3 regions of the Hymenobacter radiodurans genome follow, and region 1 is predicted to be linked to each of the others. Evidence: riboswitches for the same ligand, from Rfam matches in the RefSeq annotation. Region 1 holds a riboswitch; each other region holds the start of a gene.
What was found. A riboswitch is a leader RNA that binds a small molecule or an ion and turns the genes downstream of it on or off. The one in region 1 is predicted to bind S-adenosylmethionine.
Positions count from the first base shown of each region.

Region 2: linked by a shared signal. The riboswitch ahead of EPD59_RS13635 (amino acid permease) and the one ahead of metH (methionine synthase) in region 1 are both predicted to bind S-adenosylmethionine.
Region 3: linked by a shared signal. The riboswitch ahead of EPD59_RS03515 (O-acetylhomoserine aminocarboxypropyltransferase/cysteine synthase family protein) and the one ahead of metH (methionine synthase) in region 1 are both predicted to bind S-adenosylmethionine.

Region 1 covers NZ_CP037922.1:4,449,448-4,453,659, reverse strand. The annotation lists gene metH (methionine synthase) at 1-2,454, opposite strand, end outside; SAM riboswitch class I at 2,526-2,633, opposite strand; partial or broken gene EPD59_RS20180 (M16 family metallopeptidase) at 2,790-3,985, opposite strand.
Region 2 covers NZ_CP037922.1:2,931,414-2,935,625, forward strand. The annotation lists gene EPD59_RS13630 (CPBP family intramembrane glutamic endopeptidase) at 1-284, opposite strand, end outside; gene EPD59_RS13635 (amino acid permease) at 463-1,923, opposite strand; SAM riboswitch class I at 2,272-2,382, opposite strand; gene EPD59_RS13640 (EcsC family protein) at 2,477-3,226, opposite strand; gene EPD59_RS13645 (Gfo/Idh/MocA family protein) at 3,278-4,212, opposite strand, start outside.
Region 3 covers NZ_CP037922.1:566,002-570,213, reverse strand. The annotation lists gene EPD59_RS03530 (lysylphosphatidylglycerol synthase transmembrane domain-containing protein) at 1-20, shown strand, start outside; gene EPD59_RS03525 (hypothetical protein) at 79-492, opposite strand; gene EPD59_RS03520 (LysM peptidoglycan-binding domain-containing protein) at 722-1,015, shown strand; SAM riboswitch class I at 1,203-1,317, shown strand; gene EPD59_RS03515 (O-acetylhomoserine aminocarboxypropyltransferase/cysteine synthase family protein) at 1,693-3,078, shown strand; gene EPD59_RS03510 (homoserine O-acetyltransferase family protein) at 3,347-4,212, shown strand, end outside.

The DNA of each region.
Region 1 (4,212 bases):
CACGTACACCATCTCATCGAGGCTGGGCGTAATCAAGCCGCTTAGGCCAATTACGTCTACGTTTTGCTTCTCCGCTTCATCCAGAATACGCTCCAGCGGCACCATTACGCCGAGGTCCACAATGTCGAAGTTGTTGCAGGCAAGCACCACACCCACAATGTTTTTGCCGATGTCATGCACGTCGCCTTTCACGGTAGCCAGCAGAATCTTGCCAGCAGTTTGCCGCTCCGAGCCTTGCTTATCGGCCAGCAGGAAAGGCTCCAGATACGCCACTGCTTTTTTCATCACCCGGGCCGACTTTACTACTTGCGGCAAGAACATTTTGCCGGCGCCAAACAGGTCACCGACTACGTTCATGCCGGCCATCAGCGGACCTTCGATTACTTCCAGCGGCCGGCCTACTTGCTGGCGCACTTCTTCCGTGTCTTCATCAATAAACTCGGTGATGCCGCGAACTAGCGCGTGTTGCAGGCGCTCGGCCACGGGCAGACTGCGCCAAGCGTCGGCTACCACTTCCACCTTGTCCTTCTGCTTCACCGTTTCGGCAAAGTCTACGAGGCGCTCGGTGGCGTCGGGGCGGCGGTTGAGCAATACGTCCTCTACTAGCTCCAATAAATCTTTCGGAATCTCATCATACACGCCCAGCTGGCTGGGGTTTACAATACCCATGTCCAGCCCAGCGCGTATGGCGTGGTAGAGGAAAGAGGTGTGCATGGCTTCACGCACCACGTCGTTGCCGCGGTAAGAGAAGCTTATGTTACTAACACCACCGCTGGTAAGAGCGCCGGGCAGATTGGCTTTGATCCAACGCACGGCCTCAATGAAGTCCAAGGCATAGTTGCGGTGCTCCTCCATGCCGGTGCCCACGGTCAGGATGTTAGGGTCAAAGATGATGTCCTCGGCGGGAAAGCCTACTTCGTTTACCAGAATGTCGTAGCTGCGCTTACATATCTCGATGCGCTTCTCAAAAGAGTCAGCCTGGCCGTTTTCATCGAAGGCCATCACCACCATTGCTGCGCCGTACTGGCGCACGGTGTGAGCGCGCTCCTTAAATACTTCCTCGCTTTCTTTCAGCGAAATGGAATTGACGATGCTCTTGCCCTGCACGCACTTCAGTCCGGCTTCCAGCACGCTCCACTTTGAGGAGTCAATCATCACCGGCACCCGCGAAATGTCGGGCTCGGAGGCAATCAGGTTGAGGAAAGTGGTCATGGCCTGCTCCGAGTCGAGCATGCCTTCGTCCATATTCACGTCGAGCACCTGGGCACCGCCTTCCACTTGGTCGCGGGCTACTTGCAGGGCCTGCTCGTAAGCACCCGTGCGGATGAGGCGGGCGAAAGCGCGGGAGCCGGTCACGTTGCACCGCTCACCCACGTTTACAAACAGGCTGTCGGGAGTAATGCCAAACGGCTCCAAACCAGCCAAACGGGTGGCTTTGGGCACTTCAGGCAGTTGGCGTGGCTGGTATTTCTCGGCCAGCTTCGCCAACTCGGCAATGTGCTGAGGCGTGGTGCCACAACACCCACCGGCCACCGTTACAATGCCTTCTTTGAGGTAGTTTTCAACGACTGCCGCGAATTCCTGCGCCGACTCGTCGTAGCCTCCAAAAGCGTTGGGCAAGCCGGCATTCGGATAGGCCGAAACGTGCACATCGGCAATGCGACTCAGCTCCTTTACATACACGTGTAGCTGGTCCGCACCGAGGGCGCAGTTCAAGCCCACGCTTAGCAGCGGCAAATGACTGATAGAGTTCCAGAACGCCTCTACCGTCTGCCCCGAAAGCGTGCGACCCGACGCATCAGTGATAGTGCCCGAAATCATGACCGGTACCACTTTGCCGCCTTCATCAAAGAACTTCTGCACGGCATACAGCGCCGCTTTCGCATTGAGCGTGTCGAAGATGGTTTCTATCAATAGTGTATCCGAACCGCCTTCCACCAGGCCACGCACCTGCTCCAGATAAGCGGTAGCCAGCTCGTCAAAGGTCACGGCGCGAAAGCCGGGGCGGTTTACGTCGGGCGAGAGCGAAGCGGTCCGGTTGGTGGGGCCGATGGCACCTGCTACGAAACGCGGTTTGTGCGGCTCGCGGGCGGTAAACTCATCAGCCACTTCTTTCGCAATTCGCGCCGACTCGTAGTTCAGCTCATATGCCAAGTGTTCCAAGCCATAGTCGGCCTGGGCAATGGTGGTGCCGCTGAAGGTGTTGGTTTCCACCATGTCGGCGCCGGCGGCGAAATACTCAGCGTGAATGCCGCTGATGATATCAGGGCGGGTGAGGCTGAGTAAGTCGTTGTTGCCGCGCAGGGGCTTGGGGTGGTCGGCGAAGCGCGTTCCCCGAAAATCCTCTTCCGTCAGTGGGTGACGCTGAATCATGGTGCCCATGGCGCCATCGAGCACCAGAATGCGCTGTTGGAGAATGTCGTAAAGGGGAGAGGCGGGGCGAGTCGTTTTCATAAGATCTCCTTTGGAAAAAGGCGTTTTTAGCGCTGCTTATCCAGAAAGAGAACCTCGCAACGCGGGCTCCGCACTTATCTTCTTTTGCCCGTGGGGGACAAAATGGGAGTTGGCACCTTGTTTTACTCAGGTTGCCAAGACGTCGTAGGGCCCAGTCCCTCGGTCTTTCTGGATAAGTAGCTGGACAAAGATACAGCAAGACGACGAAAAAAGTTTACCTGGATTTTTTAACTCATTCACGGATGAGCATTACACGCTTGGGGGGCTTTTTTGTACACAAAAAAGGTCCGGTTTAGAAGCCGGACCTTTTCCATAAACTTAGGTTGAAGAGAGGGCTAAAGCGCTTTCTTCCGCTCGGCCTGAAACTTCTTTAGCTGCGGGTCAATCACCTTTTTGTCTCCCACAACGACGATTGTCATTTCATCGGGACGTACGTATTTCTTGGCCGCATCCTGCACTTCCTTAGGCGTAATGGCGTGAATATCTTTCACCTGATTGGTGAGGTAGCTGTCGGGGAGGCCGTGCAGATCGAGGAAGCTGAGCTGACTGATGATGCCGGCGGGTGTGGAGTTACGGAGCACAAACAGGCCCGCTTCGTAGTTTTTGATGCCTTCCAACTCTTCGGCTGTGGGAGCCTCTTTTTGCAGACGCTCCACTTCATACACAATTTCCTTGAGCGAATTGCCGGTGTGTTCGGTGGTTACGTCGGCTACCTCGGCCCACTCCCCCACGCGGTAGCGGGCATTCACGTTGCTGGAAGGAGAATAAGTATAGCCTTTATTCTCGCGAATATTACTAGTGATGCGCGAGCCAAAAGAGCCCCCAGCAAGGAATTCATCACACGTAAGCGCGTGAAATCGGGATGGGTCGGATCGACGACAGGTAGGCCGATCACCAGCGTAGACTGGGGCGCGCCGGGGCGGTTCTGCACCATCAGATCGGTTTTGGTGACTGGCTTGGCAATCTCGATGCGCGGAGCGGGGCCTTTGGTCCAGTTGTTTAGAGACGATGTAACCGCCTCGCGCATAGCCTTTTCATCGAACTTGCCGGCGGCGTATACTGCCGTGCGCTGGGCACCAAACTGCTTGGTGTAAAAGTCGCGCACCTGCTCGGGGCCATAGGCGTTTACTTCGGCGTCGGTGGGAATATCGCGGCCGTAGGGGTGCCCTTTGTACAGAGCCATCGAGAACTTGGTGCGGGCCTGAGTGCCCGGCTGGGAGCGGGAAAGATTATTTTCGCGCTTAAAGTCATTTTTGATGCGCTCAATCTCGGAAGGTGGGAAAGCCGGGTTTTGCACCAAGTCAGCCATCAGCTTTACCAGTTCCGGACCGTATTCTGACAGTACCGAGCCAGTAATAAAGGTCTGATTGGGGCCTACCGATACACTGAGTGAGCCACCCATACGGGCCGCTTTTTCTGATATCTGCTTAGCGGAGAGCGTGGTGGTACCTTCCCGCATGAGGCGCCCTACGATGTCGGCCAGGCCGTTCTCGTTGGCGGCCTCGTGCACGTTGCCAACTTGTACGATCATACTCACCGTTACTTTCGGAATGTCACCGTAAGGTACCAGCGTGGCTTGCAGGCCATTATCCAGCGTAAATTCCGTCTTGGGGGGCAAAGTGAAGTCGCGGGGGGCGCCGCCGGCGGGCGGCGTTTCTTTTTGGGCTAAAGCCGGGGTGCTAAGGACACAGGCGACGCTCAGCAGGCCAATAAGTATATTTTTCATGAGGTATGTCTTTGGAGGAGTTACCAACTGTA
Region 2 (4,212 bases), 1.5 Mb from region 1:
ATTTCGCGCGACGCCAGCAGCCGAATCGGCTGACGGCGCACCGCCGGAATTTTCCAGAGCAGAAATACGATGATCAGAGCCTTAGCCAAATCACTGGCTACCACAGTCACAATGATGGATTGCGCGTGGGTTGTAAAGCGAAGGAAGGGAATGGACAGAAATCCTAGGACGAGTGCCAGTAGCATAAACCAGCCGAGCGCGCCCCAACTTTCCTTCACGGTTGGGTACGCAGCAGGTTGATTTATAGAAGCTTGGATTTCAGATTCGGGTAACGTTTCGATCATCGGATAGCTATAGAAAAGATAGATGCTTAAAGCTACCTAAAACTGCTTCATTGCTGTGTTACTTCGCTCGAATCAGGTTTTAAAAATTCGGTATTGCTGTCGGAAGGCATCCGTTTATCAGGCATAAAAAAGCCCCCGCTATGATGATGCAGGGGGTTTTTTTGGGGAGTGTAATTCGTTAAGCCTTCACTTGGGCTTGTTCCTGTGCTAGTCGCAGTTTGCTGTGCTTTTTACCATAGAGGTAATAAATCACTAGTCCGGCTGCCAGCCACACAATGAGGCGCAACCAGGTATCCCAGGGGAGCGAAAACATCATCAGTAAGCAGGTCAGGATGCCCATAATGGGCACCAGCGGCACCCACGGCGTGCGAAAAGCGCGGGGCGCATCGGGCTGCTGCTTGCGCATAATGAGTACGCCGAGGCACACCATCACGAAGGCCAGCAGCGTACCAATACTGGTCATTTCGCCTACTACCTGAATGGGCACCAAGCCTGCGAAAGCGCTGATTAGGGCGGCCAACAAGATGTTTGATTTGTAAGGCGTCTGGAAGCGAGGGTGAATTTCGGAGAAGATCTTGGGCAACAGTCCGTCGCGCGACATGGAGAAAAACACCCGCGACTGCCCCAGCAAATCCACCAGAATGACGGAGGTGTAGCCAATCAGGATGGCGATAATAATGGCTTGACTCAGCCAGGCATACGGCGTTTTCTCGATGGCGATGGCTACCGGCGCGGCGCTATTTTTGAACTCTGTGTAGTTGGCCAGGCCCGTCATTACGTGCCCAAACAACACGAACAGAATAGTACACACGACCAGCGAGCCGATGATGCCGATAGGCATATCACGCTGGGGTTTTTTTGCTTCCTGCGCCATCGTGGCCACAATATCAAAGCCGATGAAGACGAAGAAGATAACACCGGCTCCGCGCAGAATGCCGCTCAAGCCAAACTCACCAAACGTGCCCGTATTGGCCGGGATATAGGGCTGATAATTAGCCGGATCGATGTATTGCCAACCCAACGCAATAAACACCAGCACTACCGATACCTTCAGGGCCACAATGGTTGCGTTAACCCAGGCCGAGCCCTGCGTACCCCGAATCACGATGGCTGTGATGGCCAGCACGATCAGAATAGCGGGCAGATTGACGAACCCGTGCACCACCGAGCCATCGGCCAAAGTAGACGTCTCGAAGGGCGACATAACCAGCTGAGCGGGAATATGCAGGTCGTATTTGGCCAAAAACCGCGTCAGGTACTGCGACCAGCTGATGGCTACGGCCGCGGCGCCCACGGAATATTCGAGCACCAAATCCCAGCCAATAATCCAGGCAAACAGCTCACCTAGCGTAGCGTAGGAATAGGTATAGGCGGAGCCAGCGACGGGTACCATAGACGCAAACTCCGCGTAGCACAGGGCCGAAAAGGCACAGCCAACGGCTGCTACCAAAAATGAAAGCGTAACGGCTGGTCCGGTATGATTGGCGGCCGCTATACCAGTAAGGGAAAAGAGTCCCGCCCCAATGATAACCCCTACCCCAATGGCGACAAGGTTGAAGGCACTCAGACTGCGCTTGAGGGTGTGAGTGCCGGTTTCGGCCGCCTCTTGTCGCAGCAATTCCAGTGACTTTTTGAGCATAAAATGTAGCACGAAGCCGCGCCTCGTGGTGGATAAAAAGAATGGAGATAAGAGAAAGAATATCCGCCTGTAAAGCAGACAGATCACAAAGCTGACGCCGTTGCTACGGCTTCGGCAAAATGGGCAACTACCTGATCTACAGCCAATGCAAAGGCTGAATCAGAGCAGAAATGCCCCCAGCGGCTACTTACAGCTGCAGATTGGCAAAGCCAGGAAGATGAGAGAATGTTCGAACGCTCAACAACAGCAACAACCCATACCCAAACAAGCAGCCCAACTCAGCGTGTGGAGCGGCAGGGTGGCGAAGGAAAATAGAGCAGGTTGCAGCTGAATGTTCACGGCAATTTGTTTTTATATAGCCAGTCGATACTTGCGCTGACCTCGGTTGGCACCGTTCCAGTTGTGCTGGGGGTTGCCGGCGTTTCATTGAGCCTTTCTCTCCACGCCTCGGTATAAAAACAATCCTTTGATCAGAAAGAATTGGGGTCGCAAAGGTAGACTACCGGCATGCGTACTTGCAAATGCGGCTATTCTTTCTCTTTTACCGTGTGGCTTAGCCGGCGCTGGGGGGCAACATAGTACCCTTCGGCTCAAGATGGCGCATGCGGTAACAGTTCATGGCCGTTTCGCCGAGTTGCTCGATGAGGCGGTAGTTGGCCACCGCTCCCACCGCTGCTCCAATTACGGGCACCAGCTGGGCCAGCTTCGCCAAGTCGATGTAGTCGCGGTACTCTTGCTGAAAGGTGCGCCAATCAAACTCATTTACATCGGTGGGCAGCGTGTGGCGGTAGCTGTCCCAGTCGGCAATGCGACGATACACCTCATTGCGGGTGTGCTGACTGGAAAAGGCCAGCTGAAAAATGTACAGTAGATAGAGCCGCTCAGTATAATCGCGCACGTCGTGGCCGTAGAGGGCGGCTACGTCGAAGAGCAGCTTAAGCTTGAGGCCCAGCAGCAGCGGAAAATCGGCCAGGCCCAGCAAAAAGCCCCCCGCCCCCGTCACGGCGCCTTCGGCCGACGCGGTGTTGCGGTAGTAACGGATGCGGGTGCGCACCGCCGTTTCCCGTTCCGCCCACGGCGCCTCCAGCAGCGGCTGGCGCGTAGTGTGCATCGACCCAAACAACACCCCGCGCACCATCTGCCGAATAGCCGTGGTAATGGCCTCATGCACCCGCTCGGGCAGAAACGCATTCAACCGAATCTGTACCCGGCGCGTGAAGCGGTTCAGCAGCGTCGGTGACTTCTGCATGCGCTGTTGCCAGGCGCGGAGTTCAGTGAGGGCTTGTTCGTCGGGGCAGTTCATGTAAGTAGTTACGTAAAACTGATAAGTAGTTTTTACCTACGCTTCTCCACGTTACTTTAAGCCATAAATCCGCTCAATAATCTCCACCACTTTCACTCCTTCCCGAGCATTCGTTTCACATAAATCGCCGCTTTTAACTGCCTCAACCACCTCTTCTATCGCCTGCACATGATTGGCGGCGCTGCCTTGGTAGAAACCGTAGTGATTGGCGGGATTGGTCGGCAGAAGCGGCGGGCATTCGTAGTCGCGGATGTGGCAGTGCTCCACTTTATCCATGTATTGCCCACCGATGCGCAGACTGCCGTGCTCGCCGATGACGGTGAGGCTGCTTTCGAGGTTGCGGTCCCAGACGGCGGTGCTGTAATGCAGAGTGCCAGTACCGCCGCGTACGAGGTCAAAAGTCACGAGGCCGCTATCCTCAAACTCGGTAAGGTGCTGGTGGTTGAAGTCATGGAAACGGGCTTGCACATTAGTTACGTCGCCGAAAACCCAGTAGAGCAGATCGATGAAGTGGCTGAACTGAGTGAAGAGCGTACCGCCGTCCTGAGCGTGGGTGCCGTGCCAGCTGCCGGGGCGGTAGTAGCGGGCATCGCGGTTCCAGAAACAGTTTATCTGGACCATAAAAATGCTCCCCAGTCGGTTTTCCTCAATTACTTGCTTCAGCCAAACGGCCGGCGGTGAGTAGCGATTCTGCATTACTCCAAATACCAACCGGCCCGCCTGCGAGGCCGTAGCCACAACTTGTTCCGCATCGGCGGTGCGCAGGGCTAGCGGCTTTTCTACCAACACATGTAGCCCGTGGCGTAAGCCGGCAATTGCCTGGGGCGCGTGCAGATGATTGGGCGTGGCTACCGTAAGGACATCAGCGGCGGGACCATGGGCGAGATATTCTTCAAGAGACGTGAAGAAAGGAATCCCCACAAATTCGGCGGACAGCTCCAATTCTAGCTCAGCCCTGATATCGATTAAGGCTACAAGCTTGGCAC
Region 3 (4,212 bases), 850 kb from region 1:
AGGAAATCATGAACTCATAGAACACAAAAAAGCCCCCAGTGCATTGCTGGGGGCTTTTTTGTAATAAAGCGAATTCAATTATTCAGACTCAAGCATCATTTGCTCGCCGTTTACGCCGCGCAACGTGATTTTGTCATCCGTCAAGTTCACCACGTCGAAAGTCATGGATGTGGTGCCACCGTCGGGGGTAAGAGTGATTTTTTTGCCGGGCTGGTCGAAGGTGTACTTGCCTTGCAACGATTGCTGGGGCGACGTCATGTTAAAGTTACCGTTGGCGTAGAAACGTAGTTCGGTATCCTTATCAGCATCAGTTTGGGCCACCTTGTCGCCGCTGGCAGTGGTTTCTTTGTCCGTTTTCCAGACTTTGCTTTCCGTGCCATACAGCATGTTGGTTTCGCCAACTTTGTCTTTCTGGCTACAAGCAGCCGTGAACAGCGTCAACAGCATAATGAGGCTGGCCAAGTAGCGGAAAGGAAGTGCAATGGTTTTCATAGGGAGTGACCTTAGGGTTAACTAAAAATGGAAAGGAGCGGCTTTATCTGGTACAATATTCCAGCAAAGCAATGTTGCGCTTCTTACGCGCCGCGCCGGAAAGAGTTAGCAACAGTGGAGCTTTTTTGACGGCTGCAACTTATTTGCACTAGGGGCGTAAGACGACGTGACAGCATAGCTATCAAGCACATGCGCCTTCCTTTCTCCTTAATCAACCACGACTATGGGAATGTTCGATTTCTTAACCAATAAAGGCGACGAAAAGCCTGCTCAGCCGGCTGCCAATCCCAACCAGAAGGCTAATACAGACTTCTTTGGCAACGCCAACCAGCCCGCTGCTCCTACTGCTGCCCAAGGCACGCAATACACTGTAGTTAGCGGCGATTCACTTTCTAAAATTGCGAAGAAGCACTACGGTGATGCCGCCAAGTGGCATCAGATTTATGACGCCAACAAGTCAACCATCGGTTCAAACCCCGATCATATCGAAGTAGGTCAGGTATTGACCTTACCCCAAGCGTAAGCACACCCTGAGCTAAAGCTAACAAATAAAAAAGCCCCCAGCAAGTTGCTGGGGGCTTTTTTATTTGTTAGCCAGCGAGTTAGCACGGAGTAAAAAATATTGCTGTGCATTTGGCGTTCTCATTTCGAACTGTACATTTGCAGTTACCAGTCCGGTACTTCTCGTTATCGACGAGACAGTTTTTCAGATTTTATACAGAAGCGGCGAGAGAACAGGCTCCCTGACCCGCTGGCAACCTTCATTGTTTTGAAAGGTGCCAATTCCTGCCCGTTCGGCTATGTTGCCCGCGGGAGATATAAGCTGAGTGCCATGAAAAACACTGCTTTTTCCATTTTGCTTCACCCGTCTGCCCCGGTCGCATCGTTGCGCATTGGTTGGTTGGCGGGTTTCCGCGTTTTGGCCCCTGCCATTAGCAGTTGTGAGGCTACGCGAATGTGCTGTTGTTGCGCGTGCTGCTGCTAATCCAGTTTCCGGTTTAGCCCCCTCCCCTTTCCATCATTCCTAAAGGCCGTGTTGCGCCGTGGGCATTCTACCCCACCACGTTAGGTCTTAGTCTGGCTTCGTCTGCTTCGGCTGTGGATCACGTTCAGCGCTCCACCTTCCTGCGGTTCCATATGCCTGATTATCTGCGCTCTGTCATCTCTTTCTACTTCACTCTAACTCTAATCAGCACTAAGATGTCCACACAAAACCTGCACTTCGAAACCCTGCAATTGCACGCTGGTCAGCAACCCGATCCTACTACTGGTTCGCGCGCCGTTCCTATCCATCAGACTACTTCTTACGTGTTTAAGAACGCGGAGCATGGTGCCAATTTGTTTGCCCTCAAGGAGTTCGGCAACATTTATACGCGCCTCATGAACCCTACCACCGATGTATTTGAGCAACGCGTAGCGGCGCTGGAAGGTGGTGTGGCCGCATTGGCAACCAGCTCGGGGCAAGCAGCCCAATTTCTGGCCCTGAACAACATTTTGCAGGCCGGCGACAACTTTGTAAGTACCCAGCACCTCTACGGTGGCACTTACAACCAATTTAAGGTCGCTTTCAAGCGCTTAGGTATCGAAGCCCGCTTTGCCGATGGCGACACGCCTGAAAGCTTCGAGGCCCTGATCGACGACAAGACTAAGGCGCTGTATCTCGAAACGATTGGCAACCCCAGCTTCAGTATTCCCGATTTTGAGCGTATTGCGGCCATTGCTGACAAACACGATCTGCCGCTTATTGTCGATAACACGTTTGGCGCGGGCGGCTACCTGTTTCGCCCCCTAGAGCACGGCGCGCACATCGTAGTAGAATCGGCCACGAAATGGATTGGCGGCCACGGCACCAGCATAGGCGGCGTGATTGTCGACGGCGGTAAGTATGACTTCGGCAATGGCAAGTTTCCGCAGTTTACGGAGCCCTCGGAAGGCTATCACGGCCTGGTTTTCAATGATGTGTTCGGCAAAGGCGGCCCATTTGGCAACATCGCCTTTATCATTCGGGCGCGGGTAGAAGGCCTGCGCGATTTTGGTCCGGCCATCAGTCCTTTCAACTCTTTCCTGCTGCTGCAAGGTCTTGAAACTCTGTCGTTGCGCGTAGATCGGACGGTGGAAAATGCGCAAAAGCTGGCCGAATGGCTAGAGCAGCATCAGCAGGTAGAAGCCGTAAACTATCCGGGTTTGAAAAGCAGCCGCTATAACGCTCTAGCCCAGAAATATCTGAAGCGCGGCGCGGGTGGCGTTCTGACTTTCAGCATTAAAGGCACCAAGGATACGGCCACGCACTTCATCGACAACCTAAAGCTGGTGAGCCATTTGGCTAATGTGGGCGATGCGAAAACGTTGATTATTCAGCCCGCCGCCACTACGCACCAGCAGCTTTCTGATCAGGAGCAAATAGCAGCCGGCGTGACGCCCACCTTGCTGCGCATTTCGCTTGGACTGGAGCATATAGAAGACATCAAAGCTGACTTGCAAAATGCCTTCGACGCGGTAGCGGAAAAAGCCCCCCAGCGTCAGCAAACCGAAGGTGATACAATCCCGGAGCCAGCCATCGAGCATCCCGTAGTACTGGAAGTCTAGCTGTTGCAAGCAGAAGATATTGAGCAAGGCCGTTGCAGCGGCTAGTGCTCCGTTTACAAGTCCTACGGTTTGGCGGGGTGACAAGGCAGAAATGGAAGAAAGATACCGCCTTGCCCATCCTTCAATAGCTCCCGAATCAGCTTACTTATTGGGCAGCCTCACTCGGTTTGGGAGCTATTGAAAATCCGCTTTACTATTTGTCACGAGTCTAACTGCTGTAGTGGCAGCCTCAATGATTCCCTCCAGGCTCTGAATTCGCTAGCCTCGCATGACTGATTATCAGACCTTTATTCTTCCAGCGCCGCTTCAGCTCGAAAGTGGTGCGACTTTGCTTCGGGTGCAGATAGCCTACCAGACCTACGGTACGCTCAATGCCGCCCGCGACAATGTGGTATGGGCGTGTCATGCGCTTACGGCCAACGCCGATGTGCTTAGCTGGTGGCCGGGTTTATTTGGTCATAATTGCCACTTCGATCCGGCAAATCACTTCATTGTATGCGCTAACATCGTGGGCTCTTGTTACGGATCCACCGGCCCGCTTACGCCAACCGAGTCGGGGGAACCACCATACCATACTTTTCCACTGCTTACAGTGCGTGATATGGTAGCGGGGCACGAAGCGTTGCGCCAGCATCTGGGCATAGGTCAGATTCACACGCTGATTGGCGGTTCATTGGGTGGGCAGCAGGCCTTGGAGTGGGCTATTCAGCAACCCACCGTGTTTGAGCATTTGGTTGTGCTGGCTACCAATGCGCAGCACTCGCCCTGGGGTATTGCTTTCAATGAGGCGCAGCGCCTGGCCATCTTCGCCGACCCTACCTATCACTCGGCTACACCGACTGGGGGGCAGTTTGGCTTAAAAGCGGCTCGTGCTGTGGCCCTTCTTAGCTACCGCAGCTACGAGGCCTACGGTAATACGCAGCACGAGCCCGAAGAAGATAAAATTACTGATTTTCGGGCCAGTTCCTATCAACAGTATCAAGGCGACAAGCTGGTGGCGCGCTTCAATGCCTATACCTACGTGGCGCTGTCCAGAGCCATGGACTCGCACAATGTGGGCCGCAGTCGCGGAGGGGTGGCTGCCGCGCTGGGCCGAATACGGGCTCGTACGCTGGTCATCGGCATTACATCGGA